2 regions of the Arthrobacter sp. G.S.26 genome follow, and region 1 is predicted to be linked to the other one. Evidence: predicted binding sites of a transcription regulator. Region 1 holds the regulator's gene; the other holds the start of a gene.
The links. The regulator HrcA, encoded in region 1, represses chaperone genes, less so after heat shock. The targets are predictions, from matches to a motif close to TTNGCACTCGNNNNNNNCGAGTGCNAA.
Positions count from the first base shown of each region.

Region 2: groES (co-chaperone GroES) is a predicted target of HrcA. The motif match lies at 1,929-1,955, and genes of this name have one in related genera.

Region 1 covers NZ_CP193752.1:2,194,943-2,199,354, reverse strand. Annotated here, with positions in the region: gene ACRB8A_RS09985 (DUF4870 domain-containing protein) at 1-51, opposite strand, end outside; gene ACRB8A_RS09980 (DUF3097 domain-containing protein) at 168-1,016, opposite strand; gene hrcA (heat-inducible transcriptional repressor HrcA) at 1,192-2,205, shown strand; gene dnaJ (molecular chaperone DnaJ) at 2,300-3,427, shown strand; gene ACRB8A_RS09965 (16S rRNA (uracil(1498)-N(3))-methyltransferase) at 3,430-4,209, shown strand; gene ACRB8A_RS09960 (GerMN domain-containing protein) at 4,196-4,412, opposite strand, start outside.
Region 2 covers NZ_CP193752.1:2,936,886-2,941,297, reverse strand. Annotated here, with positions in the region: gene ACRB8A_RS13425 (phytanoyl-CoA dioxygenase family protein) at 1-625, shown strand, start outside; gene ACRB8A_RS13420 (glycosyltransferase 87 family protein) at 653-1,030, shown strand; gene ACRB8A_RS13415 (DMT family transporter) at 955-1,887, opposite strand; gene groES (co-chaperone GroES) at 2,112-2,405, shown strand; gene groL (chaperonin GroEL) at 2,485-4,095, shown strand; gene ACRB8A_RS13400 (acyltransferase family protein) at 4,197-4,412, shown strand, end outside.

The DNA.
Region 1 (4,412 bases):
CCGGCTTTGGCGGCCCTGCGGGTCCCCGTGCCCGCGTGCGTTGTCTGCCACAGTTGTGTTCCTTCGAAGATGCAATAGTGCGTTCGGCGCTGAGGCGCCGGCCGCCCCCGCCGGGAGTGGCAGGTGCTGGTCTACCCAGAATACTGGGTGTTGGCCGGAAGACTGCTTTAGGGAACCGTGAGGAAGTCGATGACTTCCTCCACCCGGCCCAGAAGCGAGGCCTCAAGGTCCGCATAGGTATGCACCGCACCCAGGAGTTTCTGCCACCCCAGCCCCACGTCCTCCTTGGTCTGGTGCGGCCAGCCGAATGCGGCCAGGATCCCGGTTTTCCAGTCCTGCCCGCGCGGCACGGCAGGCCACTTCGCGATGCCCAGCACGGAGGGCCGGATGGCCTGCCACACGTCCACATACGGATGGCCCACAATCAGGACGTTCCCGGCCGCGCCGGGGGAGGCCATTACGGCATCGGCAATGCGCGATTCCTTCGAGTTGGGTACCAGATGGTCCACCAGGACGCCCAGCCGCCGGCCCGGACCGGGGTTGAAGGCCGCCACCGCACCGGCCAGGTCATCGATGCCGTGGAGAGGCTCGACGACGATGCCCTCCACCCTGAGGTCATCGCCCCACACCTTTTCCACCAGCTCGGCGTCGTGCTTGCCCTCCACCCAGATGCGGCTTGCCTTCGCCACCTGGGCGCGCTGGCCGGCCACCCGAACGGAACCGGAAGCGGTCCGGCCCGCCGCAGTGGTGGGAGCGGCACGCGGCGCAGGCGGAACCAGTTTGATGGGCCGGCCCTCCAGGAGGAAGCCGAACCCCAACCGGAAGGACCGGGACTTTCCCCGCCGGTCCTCCAAGGCCACCACATGCATGCCGCCGGACTTCTCCACCCGGGTTACGGCACCGACCCAGCCGGACTGGACGTCCTCCAAAACCATTCCGCGCTCCACCGGGACCTCGGGCAGGGTGGTGCGGGCCGGGGCGGACATGTCTGCCGGCCCCCAGTTCTGGTAATCCATGGTTGACTCCGCCTCGCAGTTGGTTCGTGGCCCGGAATTTCGCCCGGAGCGGTACCAATGCTAACAACGGGGCGGGGCGTAATAGACTGTTGGCACTAAGGCATGCCGAGTGCTAACTGACGGGGCCGCGTTGCCCAGGCGGCGCGGCGGCCCCAATCCCGGATGGAGGTGGACTATGAGCGAGCCACGCAAGCTGGAAGTCCTGCGGGCCATCGTGGAGGACTACGTCCATTCCCGCGAACCCGTGGGCTCCAAAGCCCTCGTGGAGCGGCACCATCTTGGCGTCTCCAGCGCCACGATCCGCAACGACATGGCGGCCCTGGAGGACGAGGGCCTCATTACGGCGCCGCACACCAGCGCCGGCCGGATCCCCACGGACAAGGGCTACCGCCTGTTTGTGGACCAGATTTCCGCGGTCAAACCGTTGTCGCCGCCGGAACGGCGGGCCATCCAGTCGCTGCTGGAAGGCTCCGATGACCTGGACGATGTCCTGGACCGCACGGTCCGGATGCTCTCCCAGCTGACCAACCAGGTGGCAGTGGTCCAGTACCCGCACCTGAGCCGGGCCCAGATCCGGCACATCGAATTTGTCCTGCTCGCCCCCCGGAAAGTGCTGGTTGTGCTGATTGCCGACAGCGGCAAGGTGGAGCAGCGGGTCATTGACGTTGGCCACGACCTTGCTGACGACGCCCTCGCCGGCCTGCGGACCCGGTTCCTGGCGACCCTTGCAGGGACGCCGCTGGGCCGGCTCAGCATGGTGCTGCCCGCGGTGGTGTCCGCCGTGGCGCCTGTCCACCGCCAGGCCGCACAGGCCTTGGCCAACGGGCTGGAGATCCTGGGGCAGAACAGCCGCGAGGAACGTATGGTGATGGCGGGGACCGCCAACCTGGCCCGCTCCAATGTGGATTTCCCGCTCAGCATCGGACCCGTCCTGGAAGCCCTGGAGGAGCAGGTGGTGATGCTCCGCCTGCTCAGCGAAATGGCGCAGGACCCCCGCGGTGTTGCGGTCAGTATCGGCCGGGAAAACCCCTACGACGGGCTGGCCGAGGCATCGGTGGTGGCCACCGCCTACGGTCCGGACAGCACCGCGAAAATCGGCATCCTTGGACCAACCCGCATGGATTACCCCACCACCATGGCCGCCGTCAGGGCTGTGGCCCGATACCTGTCCCGGATCCTGGGTCCCTGAACAGGCCTGCCCGGCCGGCCGCGCGCCGACAGGGCACCAAGAGCAACACCGGCAGTTGAACTGCCGGCAGTACAACAAGGAAGAGACACGAACTTTGAGCAGCCACTACGACGTCCTTGGAGTCTCACCGGAGGCTACGGGCGAAGAGATCAAAAAGGCCTACCGCAAACTGGCCCGCACCCTGCACCCGGACGTCAACCCCGGGGACGACGCGTCCGACCGTTTCAAGGCCGTCACGCATGCCTACGAGGTCCTGTCGGATCCGCAGAAACGGCGGGTCTACGACACCACCGGCAACGAAAACGGCACTGACAACGGCTTTGGCGGCGGCAGCTATGCCGGCCAGGGCTTCGCGTTCCAGGACATCTTCGACACCTTTTTCGGCGCAGGCGGCTCTGCCGGCCCGGCCTCCCGCGTCCGGCGCGGCCAGGACGCCCTGATCAGCGTTCGGATCGAACTTAAGGACGCCGTTTTCGGTGTCAACCGGAAGCTGGAGGTGGATACCGCCGTCACGTGCCCCACCTGCGACGGCTCCTGCTGCCAGCCCGGCACCTCGCCGGAACGCTGCGACATCTGCGGTGGCAGCGGCCAGGTCCAGCGGGCCGTCCGGTCCATCCTGGGCCAGGTCATGACGGCGGCGCCGTGCGGTACCTGCGAAGGCTTCGGCACGGTCATCAAGGACCCCTGCAACGAGTGCAGCGGGCAGGGACGCATCCGCAGCCGCCGTTCGCTGACCATCAAGGTCCCCGCAGGCGTTGCCACGGGCACCCGGATCCAGCTTTCCGGCCAGGGTGAAGCCGGCCCTGCGGGTGGCCCTGCCGGCGACCTGTACGTGGAGATCCGCGTCAACAACGACGCCACCTACGTCCGGGACGGCGACGACCTGCACGCCACACTGAACATTCCCATGACGGCGGCTGCGCTGGGAACCGACGTCAGCCTGGAAACCTTCGACGGCAGCCAGGACATCGACGTCAAGCCCGGTACCCAGTCCGGGGAGATCATCACCCTGCGCGGCCTCGGCGTCACGCACCTGCGCGGGTACGGCCGCGGCGACCTTAAGGTGCACCTCCAGGTGGAGACGCCCGCGAGGCTGGACCAGGCCCAGGAGGACCTGCTGCGGCAGCTGGCCAAGCTGCGCGGGGAGCAGATCACCGAAGGCAAGCTCGCGGCCAGCGGCGGTATGTTCGCCAAGCTGCGGGACCGGCTCGGTAACCTGTAGCGGTGAGCAACCCCGTCTTTTTCACCACCGCCGGCGCGCTGGACCAGGTGCACCCCCAGGGCAGGTTTGTCCTGGAGGGCCCTGAAGCCCGGCACGCCGTGGCCGTGAAACGGCTGGCGCCCGGTGAGCCCGTGGACATCGTGGACGGTGCAGGCACCAGGCTCAGCGGAGTTGTGGTGGCTGCCTCGTCCGCGGCACTGGAAGTTGAGTGCATATCCGTGGCCCGGGAGGACCGGCCTGACATCCGCCTTGTCCTGGTCCAGGCCCTGGCGAAAGGCGACCGGGACGAGCTCGCCATCGAGACGGCCACGGAACTGGGAATCGACGCAGTCATCCCGTGGCAGTCCGAACGGGCCATCGTCCGCTGGAAGGGTGACCGTGCCGCGAAGGCGCACGCCAAGTGGCAGTCCACGGTGACTGCCGCCGCCAAACAGGCCCGCCGGGCCTGGGTGCCTGAGGTGCGGGCCGCCGTCGACACTGCCGCCCTCGCCGGCGCTGTGGAAGCCGCGGACCTGGCCGTCATCCTGCACGAAAACGCTGTCCGGCCGCTCCGCTCCGTCCTGTCGGCGTGGGCCGGGGAGTCTACGGCCGCAGTGCGCGAGGTGCTGCTGATCGTCGGCCCCGAAGGCGGGATCAGCCCCCGCGAAGTGACGCGCCTGTGCGATCAGGGTGCCGTGACTGCCCTGCTGGGGCACCACGTCCTGCGCTCCTCCACGGCCGGACCGGCCGCCGTCGTGCTCGCCAGCGATGTGCTGGGCCGCTGGGACGCTACCGCACAGTGAACGAGCGGGTGTCCTCGTTGCGGTCCACCTGGTCGTCGGCACCCAACTGGGCCACCTTTGCCTCGTAGTCCCCGGCCGGCAGCGTCAGGGCAAGTGTAAACAGCCCGGCACTCCCGGGTTCGGGGGCCGTGGTGGTCTCGCCGGTCAGGAAGGGCTCCTTGGTGCCGTTCTTCTCGGACCGCAGGATCTGCCAGCGGAGCTTG
Region 2 (4,412 bases), 740 kb from region 1:
CCGCTACCCGAGGATGTTCCACCCGCACCTGTTTGACGCAGGCAGCAAACAACGGCTCCTCGATCCACGGGTGAAGTTGGTGCTCACCCAGCTGATGGCGGACGAGCCGATCGCCGTGCAGTCCATGTACTACTTCAAGCCGCCGGGTGCCCGCGGGCAGGCCTTTCACCAGGACAACTACTTCCTGAAGATCAAACCCCAGTCCTGCCTGGCGGCGTGGCTGGCCATCGACCCCTCCACGCCGGAGAACGGCGGACTGCAGCTGTGCCCCGGAACGCAGGACATGGAGGTGGTCTGCCCCGATTCGTCGGACCCAGCGGAAAGCTTCACCAAGGAGCGTGTGCAGCCGCCGGAGGGCCACGAGCCGGTCAAGCTTTCCCTGGCGCCCGGGGACGTGCTGCTGTTCAACGGCAGCGTGGTCCACGGCTCGGATGCCAACCGGACCAGCAGCCAGTGGCGCCGTTCCTTCATCTCCCACTACATGCCGGCCTCGGCCACCCACGTGGGCCGCTGGTACGCCCCGGCCATGATGGATTTTGACGGACGCCCCGTGGCCCGCGCCAGCAACGAGGACGGCGGCCCCTGCGGCTCGCTGCCCGGAGACCCGGAATCCGGCCTCCACTGATGAACCCATGCCGATAGTGTTGACGGCATGGCGGAAAATACAGAGGTCCCGGGGCCCGGAGCGAACCGGCCTGCGGCGGGACGTGTTGGATTTGCCCGCCCCGCCCTGATTGCCGCGGCGGTGGTGGCAGTAGTCTGCATCGCGCTGCTGGTCATCATCTTTTTCCTCGACACCTTCAACGCCACCGTGTACTCGGTGGGCGGCAACAACATCTCCGATGACACGCAGGAAGCCCGGGACATCCGGGGCCTCTATGCCGGCGCCCGGGCCGTCGGCATCATCCTGCTGGTGGTGTCCCTGCTGACCGCCGCGGCCGCCGGGTTCCTGCTCTACCGCCGGCGGAACCAGGGCAACCCGGAGGCCGACGCCGGCGAGGACGTGGGATTCGACGGGCTGACCGGCTGAGGGGCCCGGCCGGCGCCGGTCAGGAGGACGCCGGAGATCACCAGGACGCCGCCCAGGACCTGCGGGACCGTAATGGGCTGGCCCAGCAGCACCGTGATCACCGCTGTGAAGACCGCGATCAGGTTGAGGTAGTTTCCGGCGTTGGCCGCTGACGTCCGCTTCAGCGCCAGGTTCCACAGCAGGTAGGACCCCAGCGACGGGAACACGGCGATGTACGCCAGCGACCAGTTGCCCGATGCCGTGGCCGGGAGTCCGGCGCCGGCAGCCAGCGCCACCGGGGCGAGGACCAGCGCAGCCATTGCCACCTGCACCGCTGTGGCCGTGATGGCCGGCAGGGACAGCCGCCGGGCGATGATCGTATACAGGGCCCAGACGGTGATGGCCGCGACGATCAGGAGTTCACCCGCGCCGAGCGAGAAGGTCAGCAGCCGTTCCACATCTCCGCCTGAGAGGACCAGCAGCACCCCGGCCAGGCCCAGCCCGATGCCTGCCCACCCCAGCGGACGTGGCCGCTCCCGCAGCAGCACCACCGAGAGCACCACGATCAGCGCGGGGTTGGCGGCTGTCACCAGGGAAGCGTTGAGGGCTGAGGTGTGCTGCAGTGCGCTGTACAGCAGCAGCGTGTAGCCGCTCATGCCCAGCACGCTCAGGAGCAGCAGCACCCGCCAGTGGCGCAGCACTGCCCTCCAGTCGGGCCGCTCGACGGCCTGCGCCAGGACCAGGAGCGGCACGGCGGCCAGGGCCCAGCGCCAAAACGTCAGCTGGAGCGGTTCCATGGTTTTCACGGCGGCCTGGCCCACCACGAAGTTGCCCGCCCAGAAGAGGTTCGCAAGAATCAGGTAGATGGCTGCCCGCACCGCTCAAATGTACAGCCACGCTGTCCGCCCATGACGAAATGCTGGCACTCACCTTGACCGAGTGCTAACCCTTACATAGAGTCTCTATTAGCACTCTCCCTAGGAGGGTGCTAACACATGAAGAGCTGCCAGCCAGGCTGCTGCCGGCACCGCGACGACGGTTTGCCAGCCAGGCGGGAGAGCTTTCCAGTCCACAAATTTGCTGACGTAAAGGAGAGGTCCGAGTGTCGGTCTCTATTAAGCCTCTTGAGGATCGTATTGTTGTCCGCCCGCTCGAAGCCGAGCAGACCACGGCTTCCGGCCTGGTCATCCCGGACTCCGCGCAGGAAAAGCCGCAGGAAGGCGAAGTTGTTGCAGTCGGCCCCGGCCGCTTCGAAGATGGCAACCGCGTTCCCGTTGACGTAGCCGTTGGCGACGTCGTTATCTACTCCAAGTACGGTGGAACCGAAGTCAAGACCGGCGGCACCGAGTACCTCGTGCTGTCCGCCCGCGACGTCCTGGCGATCGTCGTAAAGTAACCCTCCCGGATCCCCGCGCTGCTGGTCATGCTCTTAGCTGGTCAGCCGCGCGGGGTTTCTGTCTTGAAAGGACAAAACCATGGCAAAGCAGCTTGCGTTTAACGACGCTGCCCGCCGGTCGCTCGAAGCCGGCATCGACAAGCTCGCCAACACGGTCAAGGTGACGCTCGGCCCCCGCGGCCGCAACGTCGTCCTGGACAAGAAGTGGGGTGCTCCGACCATCACCAACGACGGCGTGACCATCGCCCGTGAAGTCGAACTGGATGACCCGTACGAAAACCTTGGCGCGCAGCTGGCCAAGGAAGTCGCCACCAAGACCAACGACGTTGCCGGCGACGGCACCACCACGGCTACGGTCCTGGCCCAGGCACTGGTCAAGGAAGGCCTGCGCAACGTTGCCGCCGGCGCCGCTCCCGGCCAGATCAAGCGCGGCATCGAGGTTTCCGTTGAAGCCGTCGCCGCCCGCCTGCTCGAGAACGCCCGCCCGGTTGAAGGCACCCAGGTTGCCAACGTTGCAGCCATCTCGGCCCAGAGCGATGAGATCGGCGAACTGCTCGCCGAAGCATTCGGCAAGGTCGGCAAGGATGGTGTGATCACCATCGAGGAGTCCTCCACCACGCAGACCGAACTGGTCCTCACCGAAGGCATGCAGTTCGACAAGGGCTACCTGTCCCCGTACTTCGTCACCGACGCGGAACGCCAGGAAGCTGTCCTCGAAGACGCCCTGATCCTGATCAACCAGGGCAAGATCTCCTCGGTGCAGGACTTCCTGCCGCTGCTGGAAAAGGCGCTGCAGAGCTCCAAGCCGCTCTTCATCATTGCTGAGGACGTTGACGGCGAAGCCCTCTCCACCCTGATCGTCAACCGCATCCGCGGCACCCTGAACGTGGTTGCCGTCAAGGCTCCGGGCTTCGGCGACCGCCGCAAGGCCATGCTCCAGGACATCGCCACCCTCACCGGTGCGCAGGTTGTTTCCCCGGAGCTGGGCCTGAGCCTGGACACGGTTGGCCTTGAGGTGCTGGGCACTGCCCGCCGCATCACGGTCACCAAGGACAACACCACCATCGTTGACGGCGCCGGTTCGGCAGAAGACGTAGCAGCCCGGGTTGCCCAGCTGCGCGCCGAGCTGACCCGCACCGACTCCGACTGGGACAAGGAAAAGCTCCAGGAACGCCTGGCCAAGCTGGCCGGCGGCATCGGCGTGATCAAGGTCGGCGCAGCCACCGAGGTTGAGCTGAAGGAAAAGAAGCACCGCATCGAAGATGCTGTGTCGTCCACCCGCGCCGCCCTCGAAGAAGGCATCGTGGCCGGCGGCGGTTCCGCGCTGATCCACGCGTTGAAGGCCCTGGACGAGGATTCCGCTGTCCTGGCCCTCGAAGGTGACGCAGCAGCAGCTGTTGGCATCGTCCGCCGCGCACTGGTCCAGCCGCTGCGCTGGATCGCCCAGAACGCCGGGTTCGACGGTTACGTTGTCACGGCCAAGGTTGCCGAGCTCGAAACCAACAACGGTTTCAACGCCAAGTCCGGCGAGTACGAGGACCTGATCGGCGCCGGTGTCATCGACCCGGTCAAGGTCACCCGTGCGGCCCTCCGCAACGCTGCCTCCATCGCAGCGCTGGTCCTCACCACCGAAACCCTCGTGGTGGAGAAGCCCGCTGATGAAGACGAGCACGCGGGTCACAGCCACTAGGCTGAATCCGCTTTCCGAAGGCCGGTCCGGCGTCTGCCGGGCCGGCCTTCGGCGTCTCTCCGGTAGAATTGATGCTTTGCCTACCGCTGGAGGATCGTCCCGTGTCGTTTGCGAGAACCGCGTCGCCCCCCGGTGTGGACCCCAAAAAGCCTGCCGGCAAGCGGAAATCCACGTTCCGCGCCGAGATCCAGGGCCTGCGTTCGCTCGCTGTCCTGATGGTGGTGACGTACCACGTCTGGTTTGGCCGCGTCTCCGGCGGCGTTGACGTTTTCCTGCTGATTTCCGCGTTCCTGATGACCCTCCAGTTCACCGGCCGC